Regions from separate parts of the Pseudoxanthomonas sp. CF385 genome, predicted to be linked through region 1. Evidence: riboswitches for the same ligand, from Rfam matches in the RefSeq annotation. Region 1 holds a riboswitch; each other region holds the start of a gene.

The links. Region 1 has a riboswitch for cobalamin ahead of btuB (TonB-dependent vitamin B12 receptor). Riboswitches for the same ligand answer to the same signal wherever they lie in the genome.
Region 2: another riboswitch for cobalamin. It lies ahead of metE (5-methyltetrahydropteroyltriglutamate--homocysteine S-methyltransferase); the one in region 1 lies ahead of btuB (TonB-dependent vitamin B12 receptor).
Region 3: another riboswitch for cobalamin. It lies ahead of BLT45_RS01195 (ribonucleoside-diphosphate reductase subunit alpha); the one in region 1 lies ahead of btuB (TonB-dependent vitamin B12 receptor).

The regions. Positions count from the first base shown of each region.
Region 1 is NZ_FNKZ01000004.1:47,266-52,020, forward strand. Features, by position in the region: gene BLT45_RS17060 (phasin family protein) at 1-20, shown strand, start outside; gene bioD (dethiobiotin synthase) at 122-790, opposite strand; gene BLT45_RS17070 (TMEM175 family protein) at 795-1,520, opposite strand; gene BLT45_RS17075 (GAF domain-containing protein) at 1,603-2,088, shown strand; gene BLT45_RS17080 (TfoX/Sxy family protein) at 2,085-2,453, shown strand; cobalamin riboswitch at 2,555-2,775, shown strand; gene btuB (TonB-dependent vitamin B12 receptor) at 2,894-4,755, shown strand, end outside.
Region 2 is NZ_FNKZ01000001.1:268,524-273,278, reverse strand. Features, by position in the region: gene BLT45_RS01185 (acyl-CoA thioesterase) at 1-138, shown strand, start outside; gene metE (5-methyltetrahydropteroyltriglutamate--homocysteine S-methyltransferase) at 185-2,476, opposite strand; cobalamin riboswitch at 2,676-2,910, opposite strand; gene BLT45_RS01175 (serine hydrolase domain-containing protein) at 3,004-4,260, shown strand; gene BLT45_RS01170 (linear amide C-N hydrolase) at 4,261-4,755, opposite strand, start outside.
Region 3 is NZ_FNKZ01000001.1:275,838-280,592, reverse strand. Features, by position in the region: gene BLT45_RS01205 (alpha/beta hydrolase) at 107-1,018, opposite strand; gene BLT45_RS01200 (2-oxoadipate dioxygenase/decarboxylase HglS) at 1,152-2,516, shown strand; cobalamin riboswitch at 2,783-3,002, shown strand; gene BLT45_RS01195 (ribonucleoside-diphosphate reductase subunit alpha) at 3,277-4,755, shown strand, end outside.

The sequences.
Region 1 (4,755 bases):
AGGCCGCGAAGGCCAAGTAAGCCCGCTTCAACCGGTTATTGCGCGGCCCTCCCCTCCCTCCGCGCAAACCCGACCCGGCAGCCCCCACGCTGCCGGGTTTTTTATTTTCCGCGCCGCCTTCCTACACGGGAATCGCGATGTGCCGGCTGAGCAGCGTGGGGTCGATGTCCGGCGCATGCGGCAGGCGTCCCCAGCAGGGCACGGGCATGCGCGCGGACAGCAGCGCGAAGTTCTCGTCGCGACGCGCCATCTCCGGATCGACTTCGTTGGCGATCCAGCCCACCAGGCGCGCACCGTCGTCCTGGATCGCGCGCGCACTGAGGCGCGCATGGTTGATGCAGCCCAGCCGCATGCCCACCACCAGCACCACCGGCAGACGCAGTTCCTGCACCAGGTGGCGCTGGTCCAACGTGGCGGTCAGCGGCGCGGCCCAGCCGCCGACGCCTTCCACCAGCACCATGTCGGCCAGCGGATGCAGCCGCTCGAAGGCGGACACCAATACGCCCAGCTGCACGTCCACGCCGGCGTCGCGCGCGGCGATCTCCGGCGCGAGCGGCGCGGGCAGCGCATAGGGGTTCACGTCCTCGTACGGCGGCACGGGATCGCTGGCGGCCTGCAACGCGAGCGCGTCCTCGTTTCGCCATCCCCCCGGCGTCGCCTCGCAGCCGCTGGCGACCGGCTTCATGCCTACCGCGCGCAGCCCGCGGGCGCGGAACGCGTGCAGCAGCGCAGCGCTGGCGACGGTCTTGCCCACGCCGGTGTCGGTGCCGGTGACGAACAGCCTGTCCACCGGCCTAGCCCTCCACGCGTTCCGGCCAACGGCGTGTGCCGAAACGCTGGCCCCACACGTGGACGAACCCGGTGAACGACAGCAGGAAGTACACGCTGCCCGGCATGGCGACCTGCCAGGAACGCGAGTCTTCGGTCAGCAGGCCGGCGATCGCCACCGACAGCAGCCCGACCAGGACGAAGTACGCATGCGAGGCGAACTCGCCCGCGGCGTTGGCGGCGGCGTCGCCATCCAGCCCCAGCCGCGCGCGCGCGCGCCATGCCAGCGCGTACAGGCCGCCGATGCAGGCGGACATCGATGCGAACGCCAGCCCGTAGAAGGTGAACATGAAGGCCAGCGGGCGGGCGCCATTGGCGTCGTTCAACGGCATCGGCAGCCAGCCGTTGGTGATCCACGCGAAGAAGGTGCCCAGCAGCAGGCGCAGCGGATACACATAGACCAGCACCAGGAACACCAGCAGCAGGCTGAGCAGCGTGGCCGGCACCGTGCCGAGGCGGTAGCGCCGGCTCCAGCGCACGTGCGCGTACCAGAACATCGCCACCATCGCGAAGCTGGCGGCGAATGCGGGCACGTTCTTCAACGCCTGCAGCAGCGCGCCGATGCTGTCCGGGATGCGGTCCACCGAGATCACCAGCAGGGTCACCGCGAACGCGAAGGCCGCGTCCACGAACGCTTCCAACCGGGTCACACCGTGGCCGCGCCACGCGGCTTCGTCATCGCCTGCCTTCATGCTCACCCTTCTCCCCGTCGGGTCCGCCGCTGGAATGCATCATATCGGGCCGCCGCGAGGGGCCGGGAGTAGAATCGACGACATGTCATTCGCCTCCCAGACGCTCACCGGCAGCAAGCCGGAACAATACGCACAGCTGGCCGAACAGGCCCGTGCCCTCTTGGCCGGCGAACCGGACCGGATCGCCAACGCCGCCAACCTGGCCGCACTGGTCTACCACGCCCTGCCCGACTTCAACTGGGTGGGCTTCTACTTCTTCGATGGCCGGGAATTGGTGGTCGGTCCGTTCCAAGGACTACCAGCCTGCGTGCGGATCCCGTTGGACAAGGGGGTCTGCGGAGCCGCCGCACGCACCCGCCAGACCCAGCGCGTGGACGACGTGGACGCCTTTCCGGGCCACATCGCCTGCGACTCCGCATCGCGCTCGGAATTGGTGGTCCCGCTGGTGAAAGGGGGCGAACTCGTCGGCGTGCTCGACCTGGACAGCCCCCGCCTGGCCCGGTTCGATGCGGACGACCAGGAGGGCATGGAACGCATCGCCGCCATCTTCCTGGATTCACTGACATGACAGGCACCAAGCTGCGCAACATCGGCCCCAAATCCGCCGCCTGGCTCCGCCAGGTCGGCCTGCGTACGCAGGAGGACCTGGAGTCGGTGGGCGCGGTCGAGGCCTTCATCCGGGTCAAGCGCGCGGGGTTCCGGCCCAGCCTCAACCTGCTGTACGCGCTGGAAGGCGCGCTGCTGGACTGCCACTGGCAGCAGCTGCCCGAGGCGCGTCGCGGCGAACTGCTGGTGGCCTACGATGCCGCCGCCGCCCTGCTGCCGCCGCCGCGCGGCCGCCCGGCCGCCGGTCCGGTGACCACGACCCACACCGAGCCGGAAGAAGACAGCGGTCCTTCGCTGAACCTGTTCGATTCGCGCGGCGACGACTGATCGCACGTCGTAGCGTCGCGCTTGCTCGACGCCGCACACCCTCCGTTGCCGGAAAGCACCGGAGCAAGCTCCGCTCTACGTGGCGGACGGATGCTTCCCGTATACTGCGCGCGCTTTCAGGTGACCCGCGCCTCGTGCCGGGTTGAAACGGGAAGCCGGTGACCCGCCCCATGGCGGCATTCCGGCGCTGCCCCCGCAACGGTAGGCGAAGACAGCCGCGGCATCGGCCACTGTGCGTCCACGACGCATGGGAAGGCGCCACGGCGGAGTGCCCTGCACTCGTTCGCAAGCCCGGAGACCGGCCTGGGAGTCCACTGGTTGCGATGCGGAGGGCGTCGCGGCGTGCCGCGCCGCTTCGCCCGCGCTGTCCGCTCCGCTTCCCTTTCCATCGCGACTCCACGCCGAAGAATGCGCGCGGGGCGCGCGATGGAGTTGTTCCGATGCAGAGCCGTAGTGTTTCCTCCCCTTCCCTGTTGGCCCTCGCGGTCGCGATGGCGCTGCCGTTCGCGGCGCAGGCGCAGGACGCCACCAACCTCGACGAGGTCGTCGTCTCGGGCACGCGCACCGAGGTGTCCGTCGAAGACAGCCTGGTCCCGGCCCAGGTGATCGGCCGCGATGCGATCCAGCGCAGCCAGGCGCGCTCGCTGGGCGAACTGCTGCAGGGCCGCGCCGGCATCTCGATCGCCAACCAGGGCGGCGCCGGCAAGATCACCACGCTCAACCTGCGCGGCGCGGAGTCCGACCACGTGCTGGTGCTCGTGGACGGCGTGCGCATGGGCTCGGCGACCGCCGGCCTGCCCGCGCTGCAGGACCTGCCGATCGACCAGATCGACCGCGTCGAAATCGTGCGCGGCCCGCGTTCGAGCCTGTGGGGCTCGGAGGCGATCGGTGGCGTGATCCAGGTGTTCACCCGCCGTAACACCGGCAAGGTGCGCCCGAACTTCCGCATCGGCGTGGGCAGCGACAGCACCCGTGAAGCCAGCGCCGGCATCGGCGGCGGCAACGCGCGCGGCTGGTTCGGCGCCGACGTGGCGTACACGCGCACCGACGGCTTCAACGCCTGCCGCGGACGCGGGCCGGACCCGAGCATCCCGTTCGACTTCGGCGCCGGCTGCTTCACCGACGAGCCCGACCGCGACGGCTACCGCAATACCTCGGCCAACCTGCGCGGCGGTTATTCGTTCACCGACACCTTGACGCTGGAAGCCAACGCGCTTCGCGCCGACGGCGAGAGCGAATTCGACGGCAGTTTCACCAACCGCTCCGAGACCGTGCAGCAGGTGCTGGGCACCAAGCTGCGCTATGCGCCCAGCGAGAAGGTCAACCTGCTGCTGAGCCTGGGCCGCAACGACGACAAGTCCGATGACTTCCTCGACGACGTGCAGTCCGGCTACTTCGAGACGCGTCGCTACGTGGCCTCGCTGCAGGGCGACTTCAGCGTGGCGGCGAACCAGCTGCTGACCGCCGGCATCGACTGGCAGGACGACAAGGTGGAAAGCGCCACCGATTTCGACGTCACCCAGCGCGACAACCTGGCCGGCTTCGTCGAGTACCAGGGCCGTTTCGGCGCGCACCAGCTGCAGGCCAGCGTCCGCAACGACGACAACGAACAGTTCGGCAACCACACCACCGGCAGCTTGGGCTACGGCTTCGGCTTCGGCAACGGCCTGAAGCTGACCGCCAGCGTCGCGACAGGCTTCAAGGCACCGAGCTTCAACGACCTGTACTACCCGTTCTTCGGCAACCCGGACCTGAAGCCGGAAGAATCCGAAAGCGTCAACGTCGGCATCGCGCAGTACGCGGACACCTGGAACTGGACGTTCAACGTCTACCAGAACAAGGTGGACCAGCTGATTTCGTACGACGCGTCGATCTTCCTGCCCAACAACATCGACGAAGCCCGCATCCGCGGCGCCGAGTTCACCGTCGACGTCACCCTGGCCGGTTTCGACGTCGCTACGCAGTTGAGCCACACCGATCCGCGCAACCGGTCGGCGGGCGCCAACCACGACAACCTGCTGGCGCGCCGTCCGCGCAACACCGCGCGCATCGACGTGGACCGCGCGTTCGGTGCGTTCCGCACCGGCGTGACGTTCAACGCCGCGGGCGAGCGTTATGACAACCTGGCCAACACCGATCGCCTGGGCGGCTACAGCACGCTGGACCTGCGCCTGGAGTACGCCATCGCACCGGCCTGGACGCTGCAGGCGAAGGTGGGCAACGTGTTCGACCGCGCGTACGAAACCGTCGCCTGGTACAACCAGGCCGGTCGCACCTACGGCCTGAGCCTGCGCTACCAGCC
Region 2 (4,755 bases), on a different contig from region 1:
GTGGAAGTCATCACCGAGAACCTGCTGACCGGCGAGCGCAAGCTGTGCACGCGCGGTCACTTCGTGATGATCGCGCTCGACCCGCTCGGCCGGCCCACGCCCGCACCGCCGCTGCCCCCGGCGATCGCGCAGGATTGAAGCGACGTGGGGCGGGCCCTTGCCCGCCACCACGTTGCGACGACCGTCAGGCCGCCTGCGCGCGTCCGCCACGCAAGGCATGCGCTGCTTCCACCATCCGCTCCAGCGCCGTACGCACCTCGGGCCAGCCCCGCGTCTTCAAGCCGCAGTCCGGATTGACCCAGATCTGCTCGGGCGCCAGTACGGCGCGGGCGCGCTCCAGCAGGTCGATCATCTCGCCCGTGGTCGGGATGCGCGGCGAGTGGATGTCGTACACGCCGGGACCGATCTCGTTGGGATAGCGGAACCTCACGAACGCCTCCAGCAGTTCCATCCGCGAACGCGAGGTTTCGATGGAGATGACGTCGGCGTCCATCGCCGCCACGGCTTCGATGATGTCGTTGAACTCCGAGTAGCACATGTGGGTGTGGATCTGGGTGTCGTCCTTCACACCGGACGCACTGATGCGGAAGCACTCCACGGCCCAGGCCAGGTAGGCCTGCCAGTCCGCGCGACGCAACGGCAGGCCTTCGCGCAGGGCCGGTTCGTCGATCTGGATCACGCCGATGCCGGCCGCCTCCAGGTCCAGCACTTCGTCACGCAGGGCGAGCGCGATCTGCCGGCAGGTCTGCGCACGCGCCTGGTCGTCGCGCACGAACGACCACTGCAGCACGGTGACCGGTCCGGTCAGCATGCCCTTCATCGGCCGCTCGGTCAGCGACTGCGCGTACCGCGTCCAGCGCACCGTCATCGGCGCGGGGCGCGACACGTCGCCGTAGATGATCGGCGGCTTCACGCAGCGCGAGCCATAGCTCTGTACCCACCCGTTCTTGGTGAAGGCGAACCCGTCCAGCTGCTCGCCGAAGTACTCCACCATGTCGTTGCGCTCGAACTCGCCATGCACCAGCACGTCGAGGCCGATCTCTTCCTGGATGTGCACGCAGCGCGCGGTCTCGGCTTCGAGGAAGGCATCGTACCCGGCGTCGGACAGCGTGCCGCTCTTGTGGCGCGCGCGCGCCTCGCGCACCTCGTGCGTCTGCGGGAACGAGCCAATCGTCGTGGTCGGGAACGCCGGCAGCGCGAATCGCGCCTGCTGGGCAAGACGACGCTGCGGGTACGGCACATCACGATGGATGTCGGCCGCCTCGGGCGAGGCCAGCCGCGCCGCGACAGCGGGGCGGTGCACCCGTCCCGAGTGGCGACGCGATTCGATGCGATCGCGCGCCACCGCCAGCGCGGGGTCCGCCGTGCGCGGATCGCGCAGCGCGTCGGCCAGCAGGCGCAGTTCCTCGATTTTCTGCCGGGCAAAGGCCAGCCATGACTTCAGGTCGGATGGCAGCGCCTTCTCGCCGATGACGTCCACCGGCACGTGCAGCAGCGAGCACGACGGCGCCAGCCACAGCTGGCCGAGCTCCAGGTGGCCTTGCGCGTACCTGGCCAGGATCAACGCGTTGTCCAGGTTCGTGCGCCAGATGTTGCGGCCATCCACCAGGCCCACCGACAGCACGCGGCCACGCGGCCACTGCTTCAGCACGTCGTCCAGCTGTTCCTTGCCGCGCACCAGGTCCACGTGCAGGCCGTCGACCGGCAGCGCGCAGGCCAGCGGCAGCTGCGCATCGAGCCGACCGAAGTACGTCGCCAGCAGCAGGCGCGGACGGACGGTCTTCGCCAGCGTCGCGTACGCGCGCAGGTAGGCCGAACGGGTGGCCTCATCCAGGTCCAGCACCAGGCAGGGCTCATCGAGCTGCACCCAGTCCGCACCCGCCGCATGCAGCTTCGTCAGCAGCTCCGCGTATACCGGCAACAGGCGGTCGAGCAGCGCCAGCCGGTCACTGCCGTCCACCGTTTTCGCCAGCAGCAGGAAGCTCACCGGCCCGAGCAGCACGGGGCGCGTCGCGTGGCCCTGGGCACGTGCTTCAAGGTACTCGGCCACCGGCTTGTCGCCGCGCAACCGGAAACTCTGCCCGGCGTGCAGCTCCGGCACGAGGTAGTGGTAGTTGGTGTCGAACCACTTGGTCATCTCCAGCGCGCGCAGGTCCACGCCGTCCTTTTGCAGGCCGCGCGCGAGGGTGAAGTAGCCGGCCAACGGATCGGCATCGGCCAGTGCGCGGTAGGCGTCGGGCAGGGCGTCGAACAGGAACGCCGTATCCAGCACGTGGTCGTACAGCGAAAAGTCGTTGCAGGGGACGACATCGGCGCCGGCATTGCGTTGCAGCTGCCAGTGGCGATGGCGCAGGTCGCGTGCGGTGTCCTGCAGCGCGTCGGCGCTGCTTTCGCCGCGCCAGTAGCGTTCGAGTGCGGTCTTCAGTTCGCGCTTCACGCCGATGCGCGGGAAGCCGAGGGTGGTAACGGTGGTCATGGTGCGTGTCCTCATGCAAGCAGTGATGAGGAACGAAGGAACCGCGCGCCGGGCACGCGCCCGCCACGCCAGCGACCTTCGCCCCCGCGGGCGAGCCGGAGTGCCGGGAGGAAGGCGCAGGAGGACGCATCCGGGCAGGCGCGCGCGGACACGGGCTCCGGCCGCCTCCCCTCGGAAGCTCCAGGTCAGACGGAAGACGGTCGTGTCTTCCGGCCAGGGCAGGTCTTCGGGCTCATGGACGGGCGCGTGTGCGCTGGCCTACTTCCCACCGCTTCCCGGCCCGCGAGGACCAGTGCTGTTGACGGGGTTCGTTTCCAAATACCGCTGCGGGGCAGCGCCGGAATAGGCCCATGGAACAGGCCGCACCGGCTTCCCTTTTAATCCCATCTCTTCATTCGCATGAAGAGATGGAAACCTTGGCGATGCGGACGATACGGCGGTGGGGCGTGGCGCGTCAAGCCAGCGCGGGGTTTGCATCGCTCATACGTCATCTTTAAACGAGCCTGCCTAGGGACACTCAAGCCGTCATGAGTCACGCCTCATCGTTCCCGTCACGCCGAAACCTGCTGAAAGCCGGCCTGTTGTCCCCGCTGGCGTGGGCCTGGCCACGCTCCGCTTCCGCCGCCGCCTGCGACGACGCGGCGGGCTGGATTCCGCCCGAGGCTTTCCTCGATGATCTGCCGCGGTTGATGCAGGCGCTGCGTGTGCCGGGCATCGGGCTGGCGGTGGTCGAGCGGGGCGAGGTGGTGTGGGCGCGCGGGTTCGGCGTGACCCATGCGCTGACGCGCGCGCCGGTGGTGGCGAACACGCTGTTCGAGGACGCCTCGCTGAGCAAGCCGGTGTTCGCCTATCTGGTGCTGCAGCTGGCGGACCAGGGCGTCATCGACCTTGATGCACCGCTGGTGCGCTACCGGCGGATGGACTACCTGGCCGACCATCCGTGGATCGACGCCATCACCGTGCGCGACGTATTGCGCCACTCCACCGGCCTGCCGAACTGGCGCAAGGATCCGGTGACCGAAAAACTGGTGCCCGCCGTGAAGCCCGGCACGCGCATCGACTATTCGGGCGAAGCGATCTTCTGGCTGCAGCTGGTGGTCGAAACGCTGACCGGCGAGAGCCTGGACGAATCGATGCAGCGCCTGCTGTTCGGCCCCGCCGGCATGCAGGGCAGCAGCTACAGCTGGAATGCGGACCTAGCCGCGCGTTCGGTGTACGGGCATCGCGCCGTCGAGGACGAAACGCCCGGCATGCCGCCGCAGATGCTGCGCGAGCAGTGGAGCGCGGCGCAGGTCGTGGCAGACCGCTGGGGCAAGCCGCTGTCGACCTGGCGCTACGAGGATGCCGCGCGCGCGTTGCCCGAGGTGCAGGCGATCACGCCCAAGGGCCTGGTGAACTGGCCCGGTGACATCCTCGCCAATGCCGCCGCGAGCCTGCGCACCACGCCGACCGCGTACGCGCGCTTCATGGCGCTGATGGTGCGCACGCCGCGCGAACCGTGGCAGATCACCGAGGCCACGCGCCGCGCGATGCTGACCAAGCAGATCGACGTGCCCGGCCGCTGGACGGAGAAGGGCCTGGGCTGGAACCTGGAAGCCACGCCGCGCGGGCCGGTCTTCTACCACTCGGGCAGCAACGGCGGCATCTTCAAGAATTTCGCGCTCGGCGATGCCAGCGGCCAGCGTGCGCTGGTGGCGCTGACCAACGGCGGCAGCGGCAACGTGTTGTACCGGCGTGTGGTGCGCGCCGCCACCGGCCACGACCTGCTCGCATTCGATCTGTAGCTACAGGCCCTGGAACACGAACGGTTCCGCGGGCCTGAAATCCTTCACCGCGTTGCCGGCGAACACGTTGCGCTGGTCCGCACCCAGGTCCAGGCGCAGCACCTTGCCGGTCTCCCTCGAGAAGTCCACGTCCTTGAGATCCACCCAGAACGTGTTCGGCGTCAGCGCGGATTCGAAGAAATAGAGCTTGCGCTTGTGGTCGGCGACGGTCCGCCAGCGCGTGGAGGAGATGTTGGGCTCTTCCGGCGTGTTGATGCCGAACGGTACCGACGTGTTGCGGATCACGCTGAAGACGCTGGCCAGCGCCTTCACCGGATCCTCGGCCTTCGGGATCGCATTGACGTAGAACGAGGCGCGCGCGAAGCGGTCTGCGGCGCGGTTGGTGCCCGGCAGCATCACCGTGCCACCGATCTGCTTCCAATAGGCATTGAGCGCCAGCTGCTGGTCGAACACCGGCGAGTTGGTCATCACTTGGTACCGGCGATCATGGTGAAT
Region 3 (4,755 bases), on a different contig from region 1:
ACGCGGAATGATCCTGGCGGACTTTCCTCTCCCGACTCGGTTTGCCCCTCACCCGCCTTCGGCACCCTCTCCCCGTTTCACGGGGCGAGGGAGACTTCGGCCAGGACTACTGCAACTGCTTTCGCACGAACGCGTCCACGGTGTTCGTGTAGCCGGACGGCAACCCGAGGTCGCGGTTCACGTCGCCATGCGAGAGATCCTCCGGCAGCACCTCCATCGGCACGCCCAGCGTTTTCGCCTTGTCCGCCATCGCTCGCCCCTGCGGGCATGCGTCCTTGCGGCGCGAGGAGCAGACGAACAGCATCGGCACCGCGTCGCGGGTGAGCTGGTGGTAGGGCGAGGCGGCGATCCAGTCGCTGCGGTCGCTCCCGAACGCGCGCTGGTAGATGCCGGGCAGCGGTGGCCGCTGCATCGTCTGCGGGACGTCCAGCCCGCCACTGTCCAGCGACACCACGCCGCGTGGCTGGGTCGCGCCGGCGTCGCGCCACAGCGTCGACGACGCACCGACCAACGCGATCAGGTGCGCGCCGGCCGAGTGACCCATCAGCACCACACGCGAGGCATCGCCGTTCCATTCGGGCGCGCGCTTCTGCACCGCGGCCAGCGCGCGGGCGACATCGCGCGCCTGGTCGAGCGGTGCGGTGTCCGGTCGCAGGCGGTAGTTGGTGGAGACCAGGATGTAGCCCTTCGGCAGCCAATAGGCGGCCTTGTTCTCGACCACGCCCGGGTTGTCCTTGTTGCCGTTGGCCCAGCCGCCACCGTGGACGAACAGGATGATCGGCGCGTGCTTGGGCTGCGCCGGCAGGTAGACGTCGAAGCGCTGGCGCGGATCGTCGCCGTAGGCGACATCGCGCATCGCACGCGCACCGGCCGGCAGGGCTGGCGCACGGGCGGCGGGCTGGCGCGACGCATCGCGCATCTCCTGCAGGCGCTCGCGGAAGGTCTGCGCCGCCAACGGCAGCGCAGCGAGCAGGGCGCAGGCCAACAGGCCGGTGCGGAGCCAGGGATGGGGCGTCATGGGGTCACCTCGCAGGGGACAACGCGCCGTCGGGCCACGGGTTGACGGCCTCCGGATCCGGCTGGCCCGCGCCCGCGTGGCCGGCGACAATACGCCCCCCCGGCGGCCCCACGCCGCCCGCACGCCGAGCCCCATGACCGCCTTCGTTTCCCCCGACCGCATCCGCGGCCTGTTCGCCCAGGCCATGTCCGACATGTACCGCGCCGAGGTGCCGCTGTACGGCGACCTGATCACGCTGGTCGGCGACATCAACACGACGACACTGCAGCGCGACGCCGCCCTGGCCGAGCGCCTGCAGCGCACCGGCGAAACCGAGCGCCTGGACCTGGAGCGCCACGGCGCGATCCGCGTCGGCACGCCGGCGGAACTGGCGATGCTGGGCCGTGTGTTCGCGTTGATGGGCATGCATCCGGTGGGCTACTACGACCTCACCGTGGCCGGCGTGCCGGTGCATGCGACCGCGTTCCGCCCACTGACCGAAGCCGCGCTGGCCGCCAACCCGTTCCGCATCTTCACCTCGCTGCTGCGCCTGGAGCTGATCGCCGACGCGACGCTGCGCGCGGAAGCCGAGGCGATCCTGGCCAAGCGCGACATCTTCACCGCCGGCGCGCGCGCGCTGGTGGACCAGGCCGAACGCGACGGCGGGCTGGACGATGCCGATGCGCAGCGCTTCGTTGCCGAAGTGCTCGAGACCTTCCGCTGGCATGGCGACGCGACCGTCTCGCTGCAGACCTACCGCGCGCTGCACGGTCTGCACCGGCTGGTCGCCGACGTGGTCAGCTTCCGCGGCCCGCACATCAACCACCTCACCCCGCGCACGCTGGACATCGATGCCGCCCAGGCGGCGATGCTGGAGCGCGGCATCCAGGCCAAGGCGTTGATCGAAGGCCCGCCGCGCCGCGCGGTGCCGATCCTGCTGCGGCAGACCAGCTTCAAGGCGCTGGAAGAGGAAGTCGCCTTCCCCGACGCCACCGGCACGCTGGTGCCCGGCAGCCACAGCGCGCGCTTCGGCGAGATCGAACAGCGCGGCCTGGCGCTGACGCCCGCCGGGCGCGAGCTCTACGACCGCCTGCTCGCGCAGGTGCGCCAGGCCGGCGGCGCCGGCAACACGTCGGCGGACTATCCGCAGCGGCTGGCGGCGGCGTTCGCGGCCTTCCCCGATGATGAGACCACGCTGCGCCGCGACGGACTGGGGTACTTCCGTTACCGCGTCACCGCGACCGGCGCTGCGTTGCCGGCCGCCGAGCGAGCGGCGATGACGCCCGACGCCCTCGTCGCGGCCGGCCATGCCGTCGCCGATCCCATCGTCTACGAGGACTTCCTGCCGGTCAGCGCGGCGGGCATCTTCCAGTCCAACCTCGGCGGCGGCGAACAGCGCGCCTACGACGCGCATGCGAACCAGGACGCGTTCGAGACCGCGCTCGGCGCGACGATCCACGACCCGTTCGCGCTGTACGCGCAGGCACAGGACGCTTCGGTCGCCGCGCTGCGCGGCTAAGGCTTCATATGCCCTCTCCCTGCGCCAGCGGGGAGAGGGTGCCGAAGGCGGGTGAGGGGCGAACGGAGTCCCACCCCCAACGCGTTTAGTCGGCAAAACGTTCGCGATCTTGGTGTCGCGCGCGGATCATCATCGCGCCTGCCCCTCATCCGCCGTTAGGGCACCTTCTCCCCGCAGGCGGGGCGAAGGAGAAATCCGTGAAACCCGCGCCAGTCCGACACCCGCTGTTCCACACAACATTTGGTGTTGACGCTTCCGGCATGCCCCACTATGTTGTGGCCGTCGGTTCCGGTGGTCGCAAGCCACGGGATTAAAACGGGAAGCCGGTGACGCGTTCGCGCCACTCCGGCACTGCCCCGCAGCGGTAATTGGGAACGAACCCGCCACCAGCACTGGGGCCTTGCCCTGGGAAGCGGCGGACGTAGGAAGAAGGCACGTCCTTCCCGCCCATGAGTCCGAAGACCTGCCGACAGCCGCGCGTAGCACACCGCGCGGTGCCGGCCGCGGAATCTCCGGGGGGAGAGGGCTGGCGAAGCAGGGCACGCCGGTCTTCCGTCCGCGCGATCTCGCCCCCTGCGACGCCGCTTCCCCACTGTGATCCTCCATCCGGCCTTGCGCAGCCCCGCGAGGGACGGGCCGCCGCGTGCACCACGCATGGAGGATTCTCGTGACCCAGATCGACAGCGCCGTCGCCGACGCCGGCACCACCCCGTCCCAGAAGGACGCCTTTTCGCTGACCCCGCCGCCCACCGCCACCGCGATGAGCGTGACCAAGCGCAACGGCGGCCGCGAGCCGGTGGACCTCAACAAGATCGTGCGCGCGGTGCAGCGCAACTGCGAAGGCCTGCACGCCATCGACCCGATGCGCGTGGCCACCCGCACCATCTCCGGCCTGTACGACGGCGCCAGCACGCGCGAACTGGACGAACTGTCGATCCGCACCGCCGCGCTGCTGACCGGCGAGGAACCCGAATACAGCCGCCTGGCCGCACGCCTGCTGGCCGGCTACATCGTCAAGGAAGTCACCGGCCAGGAGATCCACGCGTTCTCGCAGTCGGTCACCCGCGGCCACGAAGTCGGCCTGATCAACGACCGCCTGCTGAACTTCGTACAGACCAACGCACGCAAGCTCAACGATGCGCTGGACGCCTCGCTCGACCTGCACTTCGACTACTTCGGCCTGCGCACGCTGTACGACCGCTACCTGCTGCGCCACCCGCACACCCGCAAGGTCATCGAGACGCCGCAGCAGTTCTTCCTGCGCATCGCCTGCGCGCTGAGCGAAGACGTGCCCGAAGCGCTGGCGCTGTATCGCCGCATGGGCAACCTGGACTACCTGCCCAGCTCGCCGACGCTGTTCAACAGCGGCACCACGCACGAGCAGCTGTCCTCGTGCTTCCTGTTGGACTCGCCGCAGGACACGCTGGAGTCGATCTACGCCAAGTACGGCGACATCGCCCAGCTGAGCAAGTTCAGCGGCGGCATCGGCGTGAGCTACACCCGCGTGCGTTCGCGTGGTTCGCTGATCAAGTCCACCAACGGCCACAGCAACGGCATCGTGCCGTGGCTGAAGACGCTGGATTCCTCGGTCGCGGCGGTCAACCAGGGTGGCAAGCGCAAGGGCGCGGCCTGCGTGTACCTGGAAACCTGGCACGCCGACATCGAAGACTTCCTGGAGCTGCGCGACAACACCGGCGACGAAGCGCGCCGTACGCACAACCTCAATCTGGCCAACTGGGTGCCGGACCTCTTCATGAAGCGCGTCGAAGCCGACCAGGAATGGTCGCTGTTCGATCCACGCGTGGTGCCTGAACTGACCGACCTGTATGGCGCTGCGTTCGAACTGGCCTACACGCAGGCCGAAGCGCAAGGCAAGGCGATGAAGACCACGTCCGCTCGCAAGCTTTACGGCCGGATGATGCGCACGCTGGCCGAGACCGGCAACGGCTGGATGACCTTCAAGGACAAGTGCAACGCCGCGAGCAACCAGACCCTGCGCGCCGGCAACGTCATCCACCTGTCGAACCTGTGCACGGAAATCCTGGAAGTCACCTCGGCGGAAGAAACGGCGGTGTGCAACCTCGGCTCGATCAACCTGGGCCGTCACTTCGATGACGATGGCTGGTTCGATTTCGACAAGCTCGCCGAGACCGTCCGCCTGGCCGTGCGCCAGCTGGACCGCGTGATCGACCTGAACTTCTATCCGATCGAGACCGCGCGCCGCGGCAACCTGCGCTGG